One region of the Luteibacter sp. 22Crub2.1 genome, then DNA from elsewhere that is predicted to be linked to it. Evidence: predicted binding sites of a transcription regulator. Region 1 holds the regulator's gene; each other region holds the start of a gene.
What was found. The regulator sigma-54, encoded in region 1, starts transcription at its own class of promoters, with help from an activator protein. The targets are predictions, from matches to a motif close to TGGCACGNGCNTTGC.
Positions count from the first base shown of each region.

Region 1 (7,430 bases):
CCGGCAGCAAGGCGACGGGTTATTTCGACGCCGATAGCCAGCTCAACCGGGTGGTCGTCGACGGCAGCCCCGCCACCATTCATCAGCTGGACGATTGCGACCAGCCGATGGACGGCAAGGCGTCCAACATCGACTACAAGATCGACAAGGACTTTGCCGTGCTGACCGGCGGTGCCCATGTCAACCAGCCGGCGAAGGGCAGTGCCGATGGCGACAAGCTCACCTATAACACCCAGAACAGCACGATGACGGGCGAGAGCAACGGTCCCGCACCCGTGCACATGACCTTCCAGCCGAAGAGCACCACGCCGGGCGCTCCCGCCAAGGCGGCCGGTGCCTGCCCCACTCCGGCGGCCGCGGCCGCACCTGCCAGGAAGCCCTGACCCGATGCTTTCAGCCCAAGGCCTGCAGAAGCGCTTCCGTGCACGCAAGGTAGTCCGCGACTTCGCCTTTTCCATCCGCGAAGGTGAGGTCGTCGGCCTTCTCGGTCCCAATGGCGCCGGCAAGACGACCTGCTTCTACATGGTGGTCGGGCTGATCCAGGCCGACGCGGGCGTGATCAAGCTCGACCAGCAGGACATTACCGGCCTGCCCATGCACGCGCGTGCCAAGCTCGGCATCGGGTATCTGCCGCAGGAAGCCTCGGTCTTCCGTCGCCTCAGCGTGTCGGACAACATCATGGCGGTGCTCGAGCTGCGCGACGGCATGACGCAGAAGCAGCGCGACGACGAACTCGACAGCCTGCTCGACGAACTGAAGATCGCGCATATCGCCGATCAGAAGGGCATCAGCCTGTCCGGCGGCGAGCGTCGTCGCGTCGAAATCGCCCGGGCGCTGGCGGCACGCCCGCGCTACATGCTGCTCGATGAGCCGTTCGCCGGCGTCGATCCCATTTCCGTGGGCGAGATCCAGCGCATCGTGCGACACCTCAAGGAACGCGGCATCGGCGTGCTGATCACCGATCACAACGTCCGCGAAACGCTCGGCATCTGCGACCGCGCGTACATCCTCAACGACGGTGAGGTCCTCTCGCGCGGTACGCCTCAGCACATCCTCGCCGATGAGAAGGTGCGCGAGGTGTATCTGGGTCGTGAATTCCGCATCTAGAGCGCGTCACCGGCCATCTGCGCCGACGCGCAGATTCGGCCAGAGGTGCTAGCCGGCCGGACCGCTGGTTTGTGGAGGCCGCAAGGGGTTAGGATGGATTCGACACCTCACGCATCGAAGGCATGAAACCCGGACTTCAGTTTCGCCTGCATCAGCAGCTCACGCTGACCCCGCAGCTACAGCAGGCCATTCGTCTGCTCCAGCTGTCGCAGCTGGAGCTCGAAGCGGAACTCCGCCAGATCGCGGAGAGCAACCCGCTGCTCGAGTTTGCCGAAGATGCGGAGTCCGACGCGGATGCCGACGGCGACGCCGCGGACGAGAACGGTTTCGACGCGGAGTTCCCGTCCCGCCAGGAGCTCCCGGCCAAGTCCTCGAAGGAGGACGAGTCCACCGCCACCCCGTCCGAAGAACTCGCCCCGGAGTGGGATGACGATCGCTTCCACGGCGAGGCGGGTGACTACGCCGGCGCCCCATCGCGTGCCAACGGTGGTGACGAAGACGGTTTCGAGCCGCAGAACGCCGCGCCGGAAAGCCTCCAGCAGCACCTGGAGTGGCAGCTCAATCTTTCCCAGTTCTCCCCACGCGACCACGCGATCGCCACCGCGATCATCCACGCGCTGGACGAGGACGGGTACCTGCGCGACGGGGTCGAGGCGGTGGAAGTCGCGCTGCCCGCCGAACTGCGGGCCAGTGCCGGGGAGATCGAAGCGGTACGCCAGCGCGTGCAGCGATTCGATCCCACCGGCATCGCCAGCCTCGATCTGCGCGACTGTCTGCTCTGCCAGCTCTCGCAGTTTTCGACCGAAACCCCGTTCCGCGACCTGGCGATCCGTATCGTCCTTGAAGAGCTGGAGCTCCTCGCGCGAAACGACAGCGTCAAGATCGCCCGTCGGCTCAAGGCCGCCGAGAACGAGGTGGCCAGCGCCGCGGCGCTGATCCGCAGCCTCGATCCGCGCCCGGGCGCCGCGCTGGATGCCACGCCCGTCGAATACGTCGCGCCCGATGTGTACGCACGGCGGGAAGCGGGTCGCTGGACGGTCAGCCTCAACGCCGACGCGCAGCCCCGGCTGGGGCTCAACCAGCATTACTGCAACCTCATCGCCCGCGCGCGCGGCGACGACGCCACCTGGATGAAGGGCCAGCTGCAGGAAGCCCGCTGGTTGCTGAAGAGTCTGCAGTCGCGCGCCGAAACCCTGACCAAGGTCGCGGAAGTCATCGTCCGCCGCCAGAGCGCCTTCCTCGATTACGGCCCCGAGGCCATGCATCCGCTGGTGTTGCGTGAGGTCGCCGAAGAAGTCGGCATGCACGAATCGACGATTTCACGGGTCACCACCCGGAAATACATGCACACGCCGCGCGGCACTTTCGAACTCAAGCATTTCTTTTCCAGTGGCGTGGCGACGGAAGACGGCGGCAGCGCATCCGCCACCGCCATCCAGGCCATGTTGCGCAAGCTCATCACGGGCGAGGACGCACGCCGCCCCTTGTCCGACCAGGCCCTCGCCGAGGAGCTCCATCGACGCGGAATTCAGGTCGCACGCCGTACGGTCGCCAAGTACCGTGAAGCGATGCGAATTCCCAGCTCCAGCGAACGCGTTCGCGCAGGTTGAGAAACATCGGGGGGAACCCCGGCGGAGGTCCACGGTCTCATCAGTTCAGGCTTGAGGAGCGGCAACCCCGCCGTTCCGATCTCGTCGCCATAAGGCGACACCCTCAGCAAGAAGGAGGCGTCATGCAAATCCAGATCAGCGGCCAGCACGTCCATATCACCCCCGCTCTGCGCGAGCGCGTGGAACAGCAAATCGGCCGCTTCGAACGCCTTTTCGACAATATCAAAGCCCTCGACGTGGTCCTTTCCGTCGACAAGAACGAGCACAAGGCCGGAGGCACCCTGCACTGTGCCGGCACCCGGCTCCATGGCGAAGGCGTGGCCCGCCTGGAAGACGACAACAAGGGCGACACGCTTTATTCCGCCATCGACGCCATGATCGGCAAACTCGCCGACCAGCTTCGCAAGCACAAAGAGAAGCTGAAGGATCACCATAACGCCGAAGGCCGCGACGCGCGCGTTGCCAGCACCGACTGACGCGAGCGCCCGGCGGCCGCTCGCGCGCGCCGCCGGGCCTCCTCCCGCGTGTTGATGGCACAATAGCCCCAGCCGGCGCCCTCACGCCGGCTTCGCCATCTAAAGGGATCACACGCGTGGATCGGCTCACCGCCAGACAACTCTTCGACGGCGTCTACGAACGTATGGCGCTTCGCTGGGCCGCCGGCATGCGCGGCGAGGCCCGCGTGCTCGAGCCCAATGCCAAGCAGAGCCGCCGTCCTTCGCTGGTCGGCTACCTCAACGTGATCTACCCGAACAAGGTGCAGATCATCGGCACGGAGGAGCTCAACTACCTCGACGGCCTCGAATCGCGCCAGCGCTGGGAGGTCATCCACAAGATCGCCGCCTACCAGCCGGCCGCGCTGATCGTCACGAAAGACCAGTCGATCCCCTCCGACCTGCGTGAAGTCGCGGAAGAAACCGACACGCCACTGTGGCAGAGCACCAAGCGCGGCCACGAGCTGCTCACGTATCTGCAATATCACTTGGCGCGGACGCTCGCACCCCGGGTCACGCTTCATGGCGTCTTCCTCGAGGTGTTCTCCATCGGCGTGCTGATCACCGGCGACCCGGGCTCCGGCAAAAGCGAGCTGGCGCTGGAACTCATCAGTCGCGGCCACCGCCTGGTCGCCGACGACGCGACCGAATTCACCCTCATCGCGCCAGACGTCATCGACGGCGCCTGCCCCGAGCTGCTGCAGGACCTCCTCGAGGTGCGCGGCCTGGGTGTGCTCAACATCCGCGAGATGTTCGGCCACACGGCGGTCAAGCCATCGAAATACCTGCGTCTGGTCGTGCACCTCAAGCCGTTGACCTCCGGTGAAGACATCGACGCGATGACCCGCCTTACCGGCGACGTCAGCCGGCGTAACGTGCTGGACGTGGACGTGCCCAAGATCACCATTCCCGTCGCTCCCGGCCGTAACCTCGCGGTGCTGGTGGAGGCGGCCGTGCGCAATCACGTGCTCAAGAGCAAGGGCATCGATCCCGCACAAACCTTCATCGACCGGCAGGCGCACCAGATGCGCCGCCTGCCGCCGTGGTGACCGACGTGACCGAGCAAACCATGAGCCCCATCGTCGAACCTGGCGCCATCCATCTGGTCGTCCTTACCGGTATGTCCGGCGGCGGCAAGACGGTCGCCCTGCGTGCGCTGGAAGACCTCGAGTTTTACTGCGTCGACAACATGCCCGCCGAGCTGATTCCCCAGCTCGTCGCCGCCGTCAGCCAGGGCGAGCACGGACCGCGCCGTCGCATCGCCGTGGGCGTCGACGTGCGCAACCGGCGCATCGACCTCTCGCGCATGCCTCACGTGCTTTCCGAGCTTTCCACGGCGGGCGTCCACGTCCATCTGATCTTCCTGGACAGCCGCGACGACGTCCTGATCAAGCGCTACTCCGAGACCCGCCGCCGTCACCCGCTGGCGGCGGAAAAACTCTCGCTGGCCGATTCCATCGCCGAAGAGCGCCGCTTGCTGCGGCCCCTGGTCTCGATCGCGGAAAAAGTCATCGACTCCAGCGACCTCAACGTCCATCAGCTGCGCCGGCTGTTCGCCACGGGATACGCCGCCGCCTCGGACGGCACGACACTGCTCTTCGAGTCGTTCGCCTACCGCCGTGGTTTGCCCTCCGACGCCGATTTCGTCTTCGACGCCCGCTGCCTGCCCAACCCCCACTGGGACCCCCGCCTGCGCCCGTTCTCGGGCCGGGACCTCCCCGTACGCGAGTTCCTCGACGCGAACCCGCTCGTGGGCGAGTACTATGCGGACGTTGCCCGCTGGCTCGACACCTGGTTGCCGCGCTTCGAGGGCGAGGATCGTAGCTATGTCACGGTCTCGATCGGCTGCACGGGCGGGCGTCACCGCTCGGTCTATCTGGTCGAGAAGCTGGCCCAGCATTTCCGCTCGGAACGCGGCAACGTACTTACCTTTCATCGCGAGCTAGAGTGAGCCATGACCCAGCCCATGCCAGTACGAGAAACCGGGCGATGAGCGTCGGCGTCCTCCTCATGACCCACGAAGCCGTCGGCAAGGCGCTGATTTCGGCGGCCCGCCACGTCATGCCCAAGCTGCCACTCGAAGTCGATGCCGTCGAGGTTCCACCCAGTTCGGATCCGGACGTCATGCGGACGCTGACCGCGAAGCATGCGCGCGACCTCGACCACGGTGACGGCGTGCTGGTGCTCGCCGACCTTTACGGCGCCACCCCGTGCAATATCGGCCTCTCGCTGGCCGAGCTGGGCGTCCACCTGCGTTGCGTATCCGGCCTCAACCTGCCGATGCTGCTTCGTGTCCTCAACTATTCGGAAAAATCGCTGACCGAACTGGCCGACATCGCGGCCGCTGGCGGTCGCGGAGGGATCTTCATCGACCATGCTTGAACGGGACATCGTGGTATCCAACCGGCTGGGCCTTCACGCTCGTGCTTCAGCCAAGCTCGTACAGCTGGTGGCGGGGTTCAAGTCGACGGTATGGCTGATCAGCAAGGGGCGTGAAGTCAACGCGCAGAGCATCATGGGCGTCATGATGCTGGCCGCGGGCATGGGCACCTCGCTCGTCGTGCGCGCCGAGGGTGAAGATGAAGAAGCCGCGCTCAACGCCGTGGTCGATCTGTTCGATCGCAAATTCGACGAGGGTGCCTGAACGATGATGCCGCCGCACAGGACGAGCCCCCCATGAGATACGTGCTGACCGGCACGCAAGCCGCCCGGGGCATGGCCCTCGGTCGCGCGCGTCTGGTCCAGCCGAGCATCTACGCCGTCGACACGCGGATGCTCGAGGACAACGAAATCGCTCCCGAGATCGAGCGCCTGCACAAGGCGATCGATACCGCCCGCACGGAGTTGCGTGAGCTGCGTGGCAAGCTGCACGGCGCGCTGGCCCGCGAAGTCGGCGATTTCATCGACGCGCACAGTCTGCTGCTCGATGACGAGGAACTACTGCGCGGCCTGGACGAACTCGTCGCCGTCGGTCACTACACCGCGAGTGCCGCGCTCAAGATGCAGCGCGATCGTCTCGCGGCGGTGTTCGACGCCATGAACGACCCCTACCTGAAGAGCCGCGGCGAGGACATCGACCAGGTGATCGGCCGGGTCATGTCCGCCCTGCTCCAACAGTCCAGCCGCGAAGAACGCAAACTGGCCGCCCGCGTGGGCGAGATCGTCGTCAGCGATACCGTCGCTCCGGCGGATATGGCCAGCATGGCGGGACAGGGCATGCTCGGCGTCATCGCCAGCGCCGGCAGCATCTACTCGCACAGCGCGATTCTCGCGCGCAGCTTCAACCTGCCCATGCTGGTGGGCACGAAGGACGCGCTGGCGACGATCAACGACGACGACCTCGTACTGATCGACGCCGAACACGGCGAAGTCATCGTTCATCCCACCGCCCAGGACCTCGCCCGTTACCGCCAGTGGCAGCGCCAGGCCGCCGCGGAGGGCCGTCGCCTCGCCGCGCTGGCCACAGCGCCGACGCTGACCCGCGACGGTGCCCACGTCCGCCTGTATGCCAACGCGGAGCTTGCCGGCGATATCACCCTCGCCCGCTCGCGCGGCGCCGACGGCGTCGGCCTGTACCGTTCGGAATTTCTGTTCCTGCGCCAGCGCGGCCTGCCTTCGGAAGAAGAGCAGTTCGTCGCCTATCGCGACGTCGTCCTCGGCATGGGTGGCCTCCCGGTCACCATCCGCACGCTCGACCTCGGTGCGGACAAGGCCGACTCCGCCGGACTCGCGATCCGCGGCGAAGACAACCCGGCACTCGGCGTACGCGGCGTCCGTCTGTCGCTGCGCTATCCCGACATCTTCAGCGTGCAGCTGCGCGCCATCCTGCGTGCCGCCTGTTACGGCCCCGTGCGCATCCTGGTACCGATGATCACCCACCTCGGTGAGATGACCGAGGTGCGACGGCTGATCAAGAAAGCACGCGAAGACCTCGCCCGCGCCGGTCAGGAATTGCCTGAGCGCCTCGACATCGGCGCCATGATCGAAGTACCCGCCGCCGCTATCGGCGTCACATCGATCCTCGAGAAGGCCGACTTCCTCGCGATCGGCACCAACGATCTGGCCCAGTACGTGCTGGCCGCCGATCGCAACAACGACGCGCTCGACGGCATCTACGATCCGCTCCAGCCAGCGTTCCTGCGCCTCATCGCGCATGTCATCGCCAGCGCCCGCCGCGCGAAAAAACCGGTAAGCCTGTGCGGCGAGATCGCGGGAGACA
Region 1 covers NZ_FUYT01000014.1:87,440-94,869, reverse strand. The annotation lists gene lptA (lipopolysaccharide transport periplasmic protein LptA) at 1-383, shown strand, start outside; gene lptB (LPS export ABC transporter ATP-binding protein) at 388-1,107, shown strand; gene B5X73_RS15370 (RNA polymerase factor sigma-54) at 1,230-2,717, shown strand; gene raiA (ribosome hibernation-promoting factor, HPF/YfiA family) at 2,840-3,193, shown strand; gene hprK (HPr(Ser) kinase/phosphatase) at 3,310-4,260, shown strand; gene rapZ (RNase adapter RapZ) at 4,281-5,162, shown strand; gene B5X73_RS15350 (PTS sugar transporter subunit IIA) at 5,201-5,593, shown strand; gene B5X73_RS15345 (HPr family phosphocarrier protein) at 5,586-5,855, shown strand; gene ptsP (phosphoenolpyruvate--protein phosphotransferase) at 5,888-7,430, shown strand, end outside.

Region 2 (7,430 bases), on a different contig from region 1:
CGCAGCTTGCGGACGCGCTCGGCCGGGCTGATCACGTCGGTCAGCCGGATACCGAACTTCTCGTTGATGACCACGACTTCGCCGTGGGCGACCAGCGTACCGTTGACGAAGACGTCCAGCGGCTCACCGGCGGCGCGGTCGAGCTCGACGACGGAGCCCTGGTTGAGCTGCAGCAGGTTGCGGATGCTGATCCTGGTCCGGCCCACTTCCATGGCCATGGTGACCGGCACATCGAGAATGACGTCGAGGTTGACCTCGCTGCCGAGCCCCATGGTCCGGGCCAGGGCGGCATCGGTGCCTTCGATATTGTCGAGCGTGGATTCGTTCATGTCCGTTCCAGAGTGTCGTTACCGGGTTACGGGAGCTATGAAGCAATCCGCGTGCCACGCTGTCGAAACGCTGGAGACTGTAAATTTAGCGTGTTTTTTCAGTGCTTTGAACGACGCTTTCCGGTCACGTCTCGCGCCCGGAAAGTGACGCTCGGCGGAAACCTGACGCTCGACGGCAGTTAGTCACCGAGCCGGTCCATTGACGGCACTTCACGCCAGTACGGGCATCGGCTCCGTCGTGGTCACCGGCATCGCCCTGCCCTCGCCGCGCTTGCGCATCAGCGAATCGAACTGCACCGCCTTGTTGCCGCCGGAGTTGGCCATGCGGCCCCGGAAAATAGGCACGTCTTCGGCAAAGACCGTTGCCGTTTCGGGCAGGCTGATCGGGATGATGTCGCCCTTGCGCAGGTGCAGGAAGTCGCCGATGGTCAGGCGCGCTTCGGCCAGCATCGAGGTGATCTCCACTTCCGCATCGAGAATTTCCTCGTGCAGGTTCTGGATCCAGCGCTCATCGCGCTCGGCCCGGTCGCTCTGCACACCGGCATCGAGCAGTTCACGGATCGGCTCAACCATGGAATACGGCAGCGTGAGATGGACTTCACCGCCGCCGCCGTCGAGCTCGATATGGAAGCGCGACACCACCACCGTCTCGGTCGGGCTGACGATGTTGGCGAACTGCGGGTTGATCTCGGAATTGAGGAACTCGAACTGCATCTTGAGGACCGGCGCCCATGCTTCCGCCATGGCCGAAAAGGCCTCCGCCAGCACGATCTGGATCACGCGGTTCTCGGTCGGCGTGAAGTCGCGGCCCTCGATACGCGCGTGGTAGCGGCCGTCACCACCGAAGAAGTTGTCGATCACCGTGAACACCAGGCGCGGCTCGAACACCATCAGCGCGGTACCGCGCAGCGGCTTGATGCGAATGAGGTTGAGATTGCTCGGCACCGCCAGCGAGTGAACGTATTCGTTGAACTTGGTCATCTTCACGCCAAGCACCGACACTTCGCAGGACTTGCGCAGCACGTTGAACAGGTTGGCGCGGAAATACCGGGCGAAACGGTCGTTGACCATCTCCAGCGTAGGCAGACGCCCGCGCACGATACGGTCCTGCTGGGTGAAATCGTATTCGTGAACACCGCCCGGTGGCGGCAGCTCGACCTCGGTTTCGACGGCACCGCCTTCCACACCCGCGAGCAGGGCGTCGATTTCTTCCTGGGTGAGAATGTCGCTCATGGCTGCGGGTGTCCCGTCACTGCATGATGAAGCTGGTGAAATAGACCGCGTCCACCCCGGGGCGACCGATCTTTTCCTTCAGCACGCGCTGAATCTCGGCGAGCGCGGCGGCCTGCAGCTTCTGCTTGCCCTTGACGTCGGACAGGGACTTCACGTCCTGCGCGGAGAACAGCATCAGCAAGGCATTGCGGATCTCGGGATCGGCTTCCTTCGCCGCGGCGATCGCCTCCGGGTCGTGGGACATGACGTTCACACCGACCTGAAGGAAACGCAGCGCCGCCTCGTCCTGGAAATTGACCACGAAGGCCGGATCCAGCTGCAGATAAACCGCGGGTTTGGCCTTGGCCGCCGCGGCGGCATCGGCCGCACTCGTCTTGCCGTGGCCGCCCTTCATCAGAAACCAGCCGCCCGCACCGCCCGCCGCCAGCACGATGACCGCGCCGATGATCAGCAACTTGCCCTTGCCTTTCTTCTTTACGGGAGCGCCTTCGGGCGCGTCCATCTGTGCTGCGGCCATGCGTGAAAAACCTCTGTGATGCGAATGCGATGTCGTCGTTGCCCGATGGGCTCATGGGTATTGTTGCAAGCGACGTGCCATGTGCGTACATGTAGCGCGATGCGCATCCCGCCTCGCGTCGTGCCGTCGTCGCCCCGAATACGCGCTGTCGCCGCGACGATGAATTGACGCGCGCCAATTCGTCGTCACCCAATCGATCGTCAGGCCACTTCGTCGACGAGACCGCGGGATACGCGCGAGGTCGCCAGTGTGACCGTCGCGCCCTGTGCATCGTCCGCGCCACCCTGCCCCGCGCCGCCGTTGCCGGTATGCCCGTCATCCTGCCCGTTCTGGCGCTGACCCACGTCGGTCTGGCCGAGCGACAGGCCGTGATGCGCCAGCATCGTGTCGAGCTGCGAGAGCGTCTGCTGGACGGCATGCACCGCTGCCGGGTGCTGCGCCATGATCGCGACATTGACCTTGCCGCCGTCGACATTCACGCGGACGTCCATGCTGCCCAGCTCTTCGGGGTGCAACTTGATCCGCGCTTCCTTGACGTCACCACCGCCCATCCAGGCGATCTGCTCGCCCAGTTCCTGGGCGAACTGCGGCGAGGTGGCGGCCTGTGTGGCCTGTACCTGCAAGGCCGCGCCGTCCACCGGTGCCAGACCGGGCGTGTGGGTCAGCGGCATCGGGCTGGTCGTCGGATCGGAAGGCGACGCCGCGTCCTCCTTTCCCGTGCCCACGGTCACCGTGCGCGCGGCCAGAAGCGCAGCCAGCGGGGATCCGGCGGCCGTCGACGCGGTCGCATCGGCAAGGGCACCGGCGCCCTCGGTCGACGCCAGCATCGCACCCTTGCCGTCGCCACCGGTCACGGCGGCAGCGGCAGCGTTCGGCAGACCCATGGCCAACGCGCCAGCGCTGAGATCGCCCGTCTTCCCGGCGGCGCCCTTCAGGGCACCCAGCGTCTTCGACGCCAGTTCGGTCACCTTGGGCGGTACGCCGATCAGGGCGAGCATCGTGCTGGCAATGGACGTGTCGTTGTTGTCGGACGTGTCGTCCTTCTTCGCGTCATCCTGATTGGCGGTCTTATCCGCTTTCGTGCTCGTAACCTTGCCGTCATCGGCTTTGGCAGACGTCGTGCTCTTGTCGTCGCGATCGTCGGCGCTGTCGTCCTTCGCCTTGTGCGTGTCGGACGGTGCGTTGCCGCGGCTGCTGGCATGGGCGTCAGCCGCATGCGGCCTGACCGTGCCGCCGGCGCCGGCGTGCGCCTGGGCATGCGCGCTGTCGAGCACCGCGTCGAAGCGCTTCGACGGGGTCGTGTCGTCGTTCGCCCTGGCCGTCGCGTTCGACGCGGACGTGGGTGCCTGGCTGACCGGGCGGGCGAGGTTGAGGGCGACAGTAGCGTTATTCATGCGGTGCTTCCGGTGAGATCATGCCGAACCCCTCGGGTTACGGCGGTACTGCGAGCGCTCGTCGGCCTGTTCCTGCTCCCGACGATCCTGTGACTTACGTTCCTGGTCGCGATACCTGGTGGTCACCGACTCGAGCGCCTTGGCACGGCCGCGGGCCTCCGCCCACGACTGGCGCGCTCGTTCGAGCCCCTGCTCACGACGCTGGACTTCGCTCATCTGCTGCACGATGGCCATGTCGATCTTCTGCAGGAACTGCTGCCGGTTGAGCAACGCGCTGACGCCGATGCCATCGGGCATCGCCGCGTACTCGTTGCGATAGCGACGTAGCTCGGCCAGCTGCTGTTCGCTCTCGGCAAGCGTCCGCTGGTGCGTGGCGAGCGCACGCGTCGCGTCCTCCGCCTTCTCGGCGGCGATATCGACAACGGGTTGCAGGCGGTCGGCACGCGAGGCCATCAGTTAGTCCTCGCGACATCGACGAGGCCGGCTTCCGCATCGGCCAGATCCACCGGCACATCGGTTTCCTGCTGCAGGAAGGCCGAAAGACGCGGATACAAGGCAATCGCTTCGTCCGTACGCGGATCGCTGCCCTTCTGGTACGCCCCCACCGCGATGAGGTCGCGCTGCTGGCGATACGCCGAATACACCTGGCGGAAGCGCTGGGCGGAACGCATGTGATCCTTGCTGACGACCGCCGGCATGACGCGGCTGATCGACGCTTCGATGTCGATCGCCGGGTAATGACCGGCTTCCGCCATGTCGCGCGACAAGACGATATGACCGTCGAGAATGGCGCGCGCGGAGTCGGCGATCGGATCGTGGCGGTAATCGTCGCCTTCGGTGAGCACGGTGTAGAACGCCGTGATCGAGCCGCGACCTTCCGCGTCGTTGCCCGCGCGCTCCACCAGCGCCGGCAACATCGCGAATACGGACGGCGGATAACCTTTGGTGGCCGGCGGTTCGCCGATCGCGAGCGCGATCTCGCGCTGCGCCTGGGCATAACGGGTGAGCGAATCCATCAGCAGCAGCACGCGTTTGCCCTGGTCCCGAAAATGCTCCGCCACGGCGGTCGCGACCTGAGCGCCACGCAGGCGACTGAGCGGCGGCGCGTCCGCGGGGGCGGCGACGACCACCGCGCGACGGCGGCCTTCCTCGCCCAGCGTATGGTCGACAAATTCCTTTACTTCGCGGCCTCGTTCGCCGATCAGGCCGACCACGACGACGTCGGCGTCGGTGAAACGGGTCATCATGCCCATCAGCGTCGACTTGCCGACGCCGGAACCGGCGAACAGGCCGATACGCTGGCCGCGACCGACGGTCAACAACGAATTGATCGCACGCACGCCGACATCGAGCGGCGTATCGATCGGCTGGCGCAGCATCGGGTTGATCGGGTCGCGGCGCAGCGGTACCCGGTCGCGCGCCAGCAACGGACCCTGACCGTCGAGCGGGACGCCGTCGGGGCCGATGACACGGCCGAGCAGCGAATCACCGACGGGAATGCCCGACACGGCAGCCACCGGCGTGACGCGCGCATTGGGCAGCACACCGTGCATTTCACCGGTGGGCATCAGCAGAAGCCGGCCATCGGAAAAACCGACCACTTCCGTTTCGAGCTGTTTGCCGTTCGCCGAGGTCACCATGCAGCGGGCACCGACGGGCGCTTCGCAGCCGACGGCCTCGAGCGTAAGCCCGACGACGCGACGAAGCTTACCTTCGGCCTGCATCGGGGCAACGCCTTCGGCGCTCGCGCGCTGCGCCGCGAGCGATTGGCGCCAGTGCGCGACGCGTCCGGCGGTATGCGATTCGGCGTTCATGCCCGTTCGTCCAGCGCATCGGCTTCCGCCTCTTCGACACGGCCTTCCAGCACGCTGTCGATCACCGCGGCCAGTCGCGTCCGGAGGCGCGCGTCCACGCGCGAGTGCTCGCTCTCCAGGCGCACGTCACCGCGCTCGAGTGCGGCGTCGTCGACGATCGAACCCTCGTGATCGACCGACGACCGGTGCTCACGCACGATCGCCGCATCCGCCGGGTTGAGGTGAATCTTCAGCTGACGGCTGCCAGCCGGCAGCACGTCGACGGCCTGACGAACCACGTCGACGATCTTTTCGGGGCGCGTCGCGATCTCATATCCCAGCACGCGCTCGGCGATGACGGTGGCGAGCACGGCGAGATCACCGGCGACGTCGGCGTCGAGATCCGCGAACGGGCGCTCCACGGCGGCGAACAAGGCGTCGAGACGCGCGACCTGTGCATCCAGTTCGCGCTTCGCCATCGCACGACCTTCGCTCAGGCCGGCATGAAAACCCTCTTCGCGAGCCTGGCGCTCGATCGCTTCGATCTCGGCCACGGTCGGCCGGTGCGGACCATCGTCCTCCTGCTCGACGACCTCGCGCGGATCGGGACCACCCACGACGGGCAGCTCCCAGCGTTCGAACTGGTCGACGCGCTCGCGGGCGAGGATCGAGGTAAGGCTCATCAGACGAACTCTTCCCCGCCACCGGCGAGATTGATCTGGCCCGCGTCAGCCAGGCGGCGCGCGGTAGCCAGCACTTCCTTCTGTGCCGCATCCACCTCGGAGAGACGGACCGGACCCTTGACCTCGAGGTCGTCGCGCAGCATGTCGGCCGCACGCTTGGACATGTTGGCGAAGATCTTCTCGCGAATGGCCACCTCGGCACCCTTGAGGGCCGTGATGAGGCGCGCCGAAGGCACTTCGCGCAGCAGCGTCTGCATGCTGCGATCGTCGAGGTCGGCGAGGTCGTCGAAGACGAACATCAGTTCTTCGATGCGCTCACCCAGGCCCGAATCGATGCCGCGGATCGACGCCATGAGTTCGGCCTCACGCGAGGTTTCCATCGCGTTGAGGATATCCGCGGCCGCCTTGAGGCCACCGACGGTCGCCGACTTCAGTTTGTTGGAATTGCCGGAGAACTGGCGTTCCATGATTTCGTCGAGTTCGTTGAGCGCGTGCGGCTGCACACCGTCGAGTGTGGCGATACGCATCACCACGTCGCTGCGCGTACGGCCTGGCAGGTAGCCGATGACTTCGGCGGCCTGATCGGACTCGAGATGCGCCATCACCAGCGCGATGATCTGCGGATGTTCCTGCCCGATCATCTCGGCGATGGCACGGCTTTCCATCCACTTCAGCGATTCGAGACCCTTGCTGCTGCGACCGAGCAGGATGCGGTCGATGAGACCGCCGGCCTTGTTCTCACCCAGTGCGTTGACGAGGATGCGGCGGATGTATTCCTCGGTGCCCACGCCGATCGACGTATGCTGACCGACGTCTTCCTGAAGCTTGGTGAGCACCAGCTCGACCTGCTCCTTGCTGACGTTCTTCAGCGCGGCCATCGCCGAGCCCACGGCCTGCACGTCGCGTGCGCCGAGGTGTTTGAGGATGGACGCGGCGTCTTCTTCACCCAGGGTGAGAAGCAGGATCGCCGCCTTTTGTGCGCCCGTCAGGGCTTCTTTCGACTCAGCTGCCATCGTCGGATACCCAGCTCTTCACGACCTGCGCGATCTGCTTCGGATTTTCGGCGGCCATACGCTTGGCAAGACCCACCTTCTGTTCGTAAGCCAGCAGCGCGGGCGAGCCCAGCTGCGGCGAGGACGTGCTGACGCGATCCGGCGACATGTCGTCGTCATCCACCATGACCGACACCGAAGGCATCGGACCGGCGAGCGCGACGTTGTTCATGGCGATCGGCGCGGGCTTCAGCAGCCCCTTGAGAATCGGGCGCAGGACGAAGAAGCCGACGATCAGCGCGATCATCACGCCCAGCCCCTGCTTGATCAGGTCGAGCATGCCGGGACGCTCGTAGAACGGCATGCCCTGCGGCTCTTCCTCGGCGACGGCGGCACGGAACGGCTCGTTGATGACGCTGACGCTGTCACCCCGGTCCGCGCTGAAGCCCACCGCGTTCTTGGTCAGTTCGGTCAGGCGGGTCAGCTCTT
Region 2 covers NZ_FUYT01000015.1:71,192-78,621, reverse strand. The annotation lists gene fliN (flagellar motor switch protein FliN) at 1-329, opposite strand, end outside; gene fliM (flagellar motor switch protein FliM) at 540-1,562, opposite strand; gene B5X73_RS16105 (flagellar basal body-associated FliL family protein) at 1,579-2,079, opposite strand; gene B5X73_RS16100 (flagellar hook-length control protein FliK) at 2,280-3,473, opposite strand; gene fliJ (flagellar export protein FliJ) at 3,492-3,926, opposite strand; gene fliI (flagellar protein export ATPase FliI) at 3,926-5,287, opposite strand; gene B5X73_RS16085 (FliH/SctL family protein) at 5,284-5,949, opposite strand; gene fliG (flagellar motor switch protein FliG) at 5,949-6,938, opposite strand; gene fliF (flagellar basal-body MS-ring/collar protein FliF) at 6,952-7,430, opposite strand, start outside.
Region 2: the regulator sigma-54 is predicted to act here: its motif matches at 2,145-2,159, upstream of B5X73_RS16105 (flagellar basal body-associated FliL family protein).

Region 3 (7,430 bases), on a different contig from region 1:
CGCCTTGGGCATCGCGACGATCGAGGTCGCCGTGTTGAGCAGCCAGTACACCAGCGGGTACCAGATCATCCAGTAATAGTTGCGGCCGATGCGGGTTTCGTAGCGGCGGTCGACCAGCAGACTGATCAGGAACTGCAGCAGGCAGATGATGCCGAGCACGACGCCGTGCCAGTGCGGCAGCAGGGTGTCGACGTAATACTCGCGGGGCAGCTCGACGAACTTGCCGAGCACCCACAGCGTGACGATGACGGCCATGGTGTACGACCAGACCAGGCTCATCACATACTCGAGCGCCACCGGCCACATGCGACGTTGCCGCCAGCGCATCAGCTTGCCGGTGTAGCGAAGCAGGACTTCGGAGCCACCCTGTGCCCAGCGCAGGCGCTGCTTCCACAGGCCGCGCACGGTTTCGGGCATGAGAATCCAGCACAGCGCATTGGGTTCGTAGCGGATTTCCCAGTGGCGCATCTGCAGGCGCCAGCTGATGTCGATGTCTTCGGTCACCATGTCGGTATTCCAGTAACCGACGTCGTGCAGCGCGCTCTTGCGGAACGCGGCGATCACGCCGGACACCGTGAAGATACGGCCGTACACCCGTTGCGCCCGCTTGATCAGCCCGATGATCGAGGAGAACTCGCCGACCTGGAGTTTGCCCAGCAGCGTGGAACGATTGCGGATGCGCGGATTGCCGGTGACCGCGGCGACCCGAGGGCTGTCCAGCATGTGCGAGACCAGCCAGTGCGTGGCGTAGTCGTCGAGCAGCGCGTCGCCGTCCACGCAGACGAAGAAGTCGGCGTTGGAGGCGAGCGCGGCGGCGCGCAGACCCATCGCCTTGCCCTGGTTGCTGGCCATGTGGATGACGCGCAGCTTCGGGTACTGGTCCAGCAGCTGGTCGAGCTGCGCCCCGGTGTCGTCGGTCGAACCGTCGTTGACCGCGATGATCTCGAAGTTGGGGTACTGCTGCGACGCCAGGTGCGCGATCGTTTCGCGCACCTGCTCGCCCTCGTTGTGGCATGGGACGATGAGGGTGACCATCGGGTAGTCGGCCAGGTCCGGCGGCCTGACCCGGATCGGCTCGTTGCGTTCCCAGCGCAGGAAATAGATGACGCCGCCGCTCATCCAGATGAGCGACATCACCAGTGGATAGAAGAACGCGAATTCGAGCAGGGCATGGAGAAGGCCGCCATTCATCGTGCCGGCTCCCGATAAGGATAATCGGACGCCGAGATGAACGGACGGATCGTCTCCAGGTCGGGATGGTTGTGCAGGAAGTCGTCGGGGTAATAACCGATGTGACGCGCGCCCTGCGCCTGTACCTCGCGCATGCGCGCGGCAAGGTCCAGATCGGGGATCGGCTGCTTCGTGCGCCAGTTCATCGTGGCGAATTCGAACAGCGTGCGCTCCATGGCTCCCGGGACGGCGGCGACCTGTGCGGTCAGCTTGCGATACCAGCCGAGGCGGTCGGACTGCTGATCCAGCTGCGGCATCGCCATGATCGCGGTCATGTCGTAGGCGGCGACGAAAGCGGGCAGGCTCTGCGCCATCCAGGCCTCCGCCTGCGGCTGCAGCACCGGACGCGCGTAGAGGTTGCGCGCCGTCAGTACCTGCGGGCGCCAGCGGCGCATGCGATCGGTCAGTTCCTTCGTGAAGTCGATGAGCGCCTGCGTGTTCTGGGCAGGCGTGTTCTTTGCCCACGGGCCGAGGTTGTCGGTATCGCGGATGTACGCGTCGTCGGAGAACAGGATGCCCGCCTCGTCGGCATGCATCGCGAGGTCCTCGTACACATCGCCGATCATCTTGCGTACGCGTGGGTCATACGGCGCGAGGCGGAAATGATCGCCACCGGGCTTTGGCTCGCCCGCGAGGGAAGGCAGATCCTTGCCGTCCGGGAACCGGAAAGCCAGCACGGGCATCCACGCGTAGACACGCACGCCGGCGCGGGTACGCAACTGCCACGAGACACGCGAGAACAGATCGGCGCGTACCGGCAGGTGACGGTTGGGGAAGTAAACGGCATCGGCCACGCCGTCACCATCCGGGTCCGCGTAGGCCTGCAACCAGACCTGGCTGGGGTGCATCCGTTTGATCCGGTCGAGCAGCTTCGACAGGTTGCGGTCCTGCTGCGCCGGATCGGGGTCGTAGATGTAGTCGAGGTCGACCTGTACGGCGCGCGTGGCGTCGACACGGGCCTGATGACGCATCAGCCAGCCGAGGCGGTTGGCGGTGACGTTGCCGCTGACCAGCAGGCGCGGGATCGTCTTGCCGGGGATCAGCGTGGGGACGCTGTCGCCCAGGCTGAGCGACACGCTCATCCCGAGGTCGGCGGCGACTTCGCGACCCACGCGGGTGTAGGCACCGTAAGGCCACACCGCCGCGCGCGGGCGCACGCCGGTACGCGCGGCGATTTCTTCCGCGCTGTGCGAAAGGTCCTTGCGGACGCGCGCGGCGTATTCGGCCTCGGTCTCGTAGTGCTTCGTGGCGCTGTCGTAAGCGATCGAGGCGGCCATGGGCATCTGGTTACCCTGCGGGTTGCCGTTCTGCCCCTGATGCATTTCCCACGTATGCGAGCCGAACTCGACGAGGCCCGATTTCTGCATCTCGGCGACCTGATCCCAGGTGAGGAAACACGAACGCGTGCAGTCGCCGCCGTTGTACGGCATGTGCTTGCCGTCGGGCATGTCCATCCACGAGCCGACCAGCGCCTGCAGCGCGGGATAGTGATAGGCACGCAGGAGCGGATACACGCGGGTGTAGAAACTCTCCAGGCCATCGTCGAAGGTCAGGAGTACGGCGTCCTTCGGCAAGGGCTTGCCGCCGTTGCTGGCGTCCACGACCTGCGACAGGCTGACCATGTTGTAGCCGTTGGCGCGCAGCCAGTCGAAATGAGCGATGAGGTGATCGGTGCTGGTCGCATCCGGATCGTGATCGGCCTGAAGGCCGACGTCGTCGCGCACGTCGTGGTAGGCCAGGACGATGAGGGTGGGGTGCGGGGCGGCGACCGGCTGCGCGGCGGCGGACAGGGCCGCTCCGAGCAGGATCAGCAGAAACAACAGCGGACGCATGACTCTCATTCTCCCCAGTGCATCGTCAGGTCGAGGACGAAGCGGTGTTCGCGTTGACCATCGTAAGGTTGGTTGTGCCAGCCGATTCCCCAGCCCAGCCGGATACCGGCGCGCGGCTGGAACGTCTGACCGTAACGGATGGTGGCCATCCAGTCGGTGGCGTAGCCCTGTTCGGCGTACTGTCCCACGGCGACGTCGATCCGCTGTGTGACCGCGCGCTCGTAGAACTGGCCGAGCAGGTTCTGCAGGCGGCCCGTGACCGCGTAGCTCTTGTCGCGGCGCGGGTTGAAGTAAGGGCGATCGGTCAGGGTGTTCATCGAGCCACCCAGTTCGATGCCGCCGTCCAGCGCCAGATTGGGAGCGGTGTGCAGTCGCTGGGTCAGCGAGGCGGTCCATGACGTGCGCTTGTTGTCGTCGCTGAAGTTGTCGCGCGACAGGCCCACGCGCGCCTGGGTCAGCTCGCTCGCTTTCCAGGTGACGGCGGTATCCAGCGTCTTCGCTGAAATGCCGTAGTACTGTCCACGCAGCGGCGCGTCGTCGCCCGCGGTGCTGTAATCGGTCGCCCAGGCCCAGTGATCGGTGATCGACCAGTCGAAGCCGGCCTCGAGGGCGGTCTTGCCGACATAACGGTCGGCGGCGGGAAGGGCGCGCACATAAGCCTCGAGACCACGGGCATAGCCGATCACGCCCACGCCGACGCGTGAGCGACGCACGTCGCCTTCGGGCAGGTCGGCGGTCGAGTAGCGGGCCAGTGCCAGCACACGCCAGTGATCGTCGATCAGCGGGCTCGCGGCCGACGCCTGGGTCGTGGCGTCTCGGTCGCCGAAGTCGGGGCTGGAGCCCTTGCCCTGTTCGGTGCTCAGATCGAACTGCCAGCCGCGGCCGCGGTTCCACGACTGCACGGCGCGGGCGACGCGCCCATTGCGGTCGGCCAGGGTCTGCGCGACGCCCAGGTCCTCGTCCACGCTTTCATAATCGTTGAGCACGCGCGCGGCGTCGGCTTCACCGATGTAGGCGCCGACATCGCGGCGGTCGAGCGTGCCGGCGATGTTGAAGTCTTCCTGCGCGCGGCGTGGCCAGCCGCGCGCCAGCTCGACCATGCCGAGCTCGCGACGGATCTGCGAGTTGGCGGGCGCCTCGCGCGACATCGGAAGAAGGCGGTCGTACGCGTCGGCCGGCATGTCGACGTATTCGCGGAGTGTGGCCGCGTTGAGATCGGCATCGACCTTGCGCTGGTTCTGGATCGGAGCACGGATACCGGGCACGCGCGTCCATGTCGGCTCTTTCGCGGCGAGCGCATCGATGGTCCGGATGGCCTTGTCCGTCTGCCCGGATTCCAGGTAGGCGTACATCAGGCCGATGCGTGGTTCGAAATCGGCGGCGCCATAGGGGCCCGGGTCCTTGGCAATGCTGTCTTCGTAAAGGGTTGCGGCTTCCGCCGGCCGACGCCTGACCAGCAGCGCATCGGCGACGGCGCGCTCGACGTAAGCGGGCAGGGCGACGTTACGCTGGCGAAGCGCGTCGTAACGCGTGACCACCTCGTCCGCGCGACCGGCCTGGTCCAGCGCCACCAGCAGATCCAGCTCCGCGCGCTGGCGCAGGCCCTGGTCCAGCTGGGGATCGTCCGCGAGGCGACGGGCATCGGCCACGGCGCGGTCGGCCTCGGCATAGGGTGCGCGCGGATCGGCGGGCTCGCCGTTAGCCCAGCGGATTTCGTGGGCGATGTGATCGGCGTCCAGATGGACGCGATCGCCCACGCTCTGGGGCGGTTGCAAGCGAGCCGCCAGTTCCCTGGCGCGCGTCGTCGCGCCCATTTCCGTCAATAAAGCGACGTTGAGCGTCTGTGCCTCGCGATCGTCCGGCCAGCGGGCCAGTACCTCCTGGCAGTGCGCCAGCGCGTCGATGCGGTGCCCCGCGCTACGTTCGTCGCGTGCCTTCGCCATCAGAGCGTCGCGTTCGGAAGGCGCCGCGGCCAGCGCCAGAGGCCCGTGCAGAGCCAGCGCCAGTGCGAGGCACAAGCGTGCCCTGGGCACGCGCGCGGTGCGCGGCGGTGTCATCGAATTGATTCCCATCCTGCCAACATGACCTGTATCAGCCCCTGCGAATGTCCATTCCCGGCAAGTGGCGGTAAGCGTTTGAGGCACCGAATCCCGTTCGCGCCGGCGCAGCCTGCCATGGTAAAGGCAAGCTGCATGCCAAGTGATGCATCAAGTACCGGATCGGCCGGTCGTTCGGCGTCGCGCGTTCAGGTCCACGATGTTCGAGAACACGTCAGCGGACGCGACGCCGGGATGACCGTCACCGTCGACGTGACGTACGGCCCGGCGACTGTTTTGGATGCGCACGGCTTCGCCGGTGGTTGCCGAATTGCGTGGGCAGTACGGGGCGACCGTGCAGGTGGATGGGGGCCTCGATCGCCTTGCGGAGGCGGGGACTATCGTTGTTCCAGGCTGGTTACGTTTCGCGGGCGAGGACGACTAGCAGCCCTTTGCATGAGGGTCGATAATGACCATAAGTTCGCTCGCGCGAATAATCTCTCACGGATAAGAGAATCCTATGATTCAACCGCAATGGCTGGAGAGCTTCCGGCAGCTTGCCGACCTCGGTAACTTTACCCGTGTCGCTGAGCGACTGGGTGTCACCCAGGCCGCCATCAGCCAGCACATCCGTCAGCTCGAGGACCGGCTGGGGCCCCTGGTGATTCGCCGGCCCCGAAGCATCGAGCTGATGCCAGCCGGCCTCGCCCTACTGGACTACTGCCGTGACGTGGACCGCGCCGACAAGGCGCTGAAGCTGCGCCTGTCGGATGTCGACGCGCTGGAGGGCGAGGTCAGTATGATTACGCCTGGAAGCATTGGCTTGTCGCTGTATCCGCTATTGCTGAATCTGCAGCAGGCGAATCCGGGGCTTGTCATTCGCCATCGCTTTGCCCCGGACAGCGAAGTTCGCGCGGCGGTGATGGAAAGCCGCTATGAAATCGGTCTGATGAGCCTGCGGCCCGATGACGAATCGCTGGCCGCCGAGCCGTTTACGACTGAGGCGCTGGAACTGGTCGCTCCTGCCGACCGCGATGTGAAGGGTTGGAAGGATCTCGTCCAGATTGGCTTTATTGACCATCCCGACGGTCAGGCGATGGCGACGCGGCTCCTGGCGCGTCAGTTTCCCGGTGCCGGTGGTCTTAAGGGTGTTCCCGTCGCAGGGTTCAGTAATCAGATCGGGCTGATTCTTGAGCCGGTAGCGCGCGGACTTGGCTTCACGGTGATTCCGGAGCATGCGCGTCGTGCGTTTGCGCGGCAGGAGGCTATCCAGGTAGTGCGGGGCACGGATCCTGTCGTCGATACGCTTTGGCTGGTGTGTCGGGCGGAGTGGGCGTTGTCGATGCGGGCGATGCGGGTGGTGACGTATTTGCGCGAACGCCTGGATGCGTCGAGTCGCTGACCGCCCGGCGAAGCATCAGACGCCCAGTTTTCCGAGTGTGCTGTCGAGCGGGGCGAGGTACGAGCCGCCGAACAAGCGCACATGCATCAACAGCGGATACAGCTGGTAGAGGTGCCGCCTCGTCGTCATGAATCCGCGTTCGAGCGGCCGGATCTCGTTATACCCCTCGAAGAAGGCCGGCCCGACACTGCCGAACAGCGTCGCCAGCGCAAGGTCGACCTCACCATCACCGCGATAGATGGCCGGATCGATAAAGCAGGCGCCGCCATGCGCGGTCGCCAGCATATTGCCTCCCCACAGATCGCCATGTACTAGCGACGGCTGCACCGCCGGATCGATCCACTCGCCAAGACGCTGGGCCACCTTGTCGATACGGTGACGAAACGACGAAGGCAATTCGCCGGCTTCATCCGCGAGTCCCGCCATATAAAGCAGGCGCCGGTCGCGAAAGAACGCGATCCAGTCGCGATCGAACGTATTCGGTTGCGGGATGCTGCCGATCACCGTGTCGTGCCTATATCCGAACTCATCGCCCACGGGCTGCGCATGCATGGTTGCGATAGCACGACCGGCGGCACGCTGCACCTCGTCTTCGAAGCCACGGCCGCCATCGTCGACCCACGCCAGTACGAGTGCATCGTCATCGACCGCCAGCGTCTCGGGCACGGGGAGCCCGGCGGCACGCAAGTCATCGAGCATGCTCGCCTCGAGCGTCAGCGCGGCTTGTCCCGGTCGACGGAACTTGGCCATGACGTGGCTGCCATCCTGCCGCTCGACACGAACGCTGCGCGCGATGTCGCCGCCGGAGAGCGTATGCAGGCGGGCAGGGCGCTCGCCCAGGAGCTGCCCGAGATGGTCGAGTTCCGAAACGGTCACCGTGCGGCGGGCTCTCGGAGCTTACGAATCACGCCATCGACGCCGCGCTCGATC
Region 3 covers NZ_FUYT01000007.1:84,169-91,598, reverse strand. The annotation lists gene pgaC (poly-beta-1,6-N-acetyl-D-glucosamine synthase) at 1-1,191, opposite strand, end outside; gene pgaB (poly-beta-1,6-N-acetyl-D-glucosamine N-deacetylase PgaB) at 1,188-3,062, opposite strand; gene pgaA (poly-beta-1,6 N-acetyl-D-glucosamine export porin PgaA) at 3,068-5,119, opposite strand; gene B5X73_RS08890 (LysR family transcriptional regulator) at 5,619-6,500, shown strand; gene B5X73_RS08885 (fructosamine kinase family protein) at 6,516-7,376, opposite strand; gene B5X73_RS08880 (low molecular weight protein-tyrosine-phosphatase) at 7,373-7,430, opposite strand, start outside.
Region 3: the regulator sigma-54 is predicted to act here: its motif matches at 5,246-5,260, upstream of pgaA (poly-beta-1,6 N-acetyl-D-glucosamine export porin PgaA).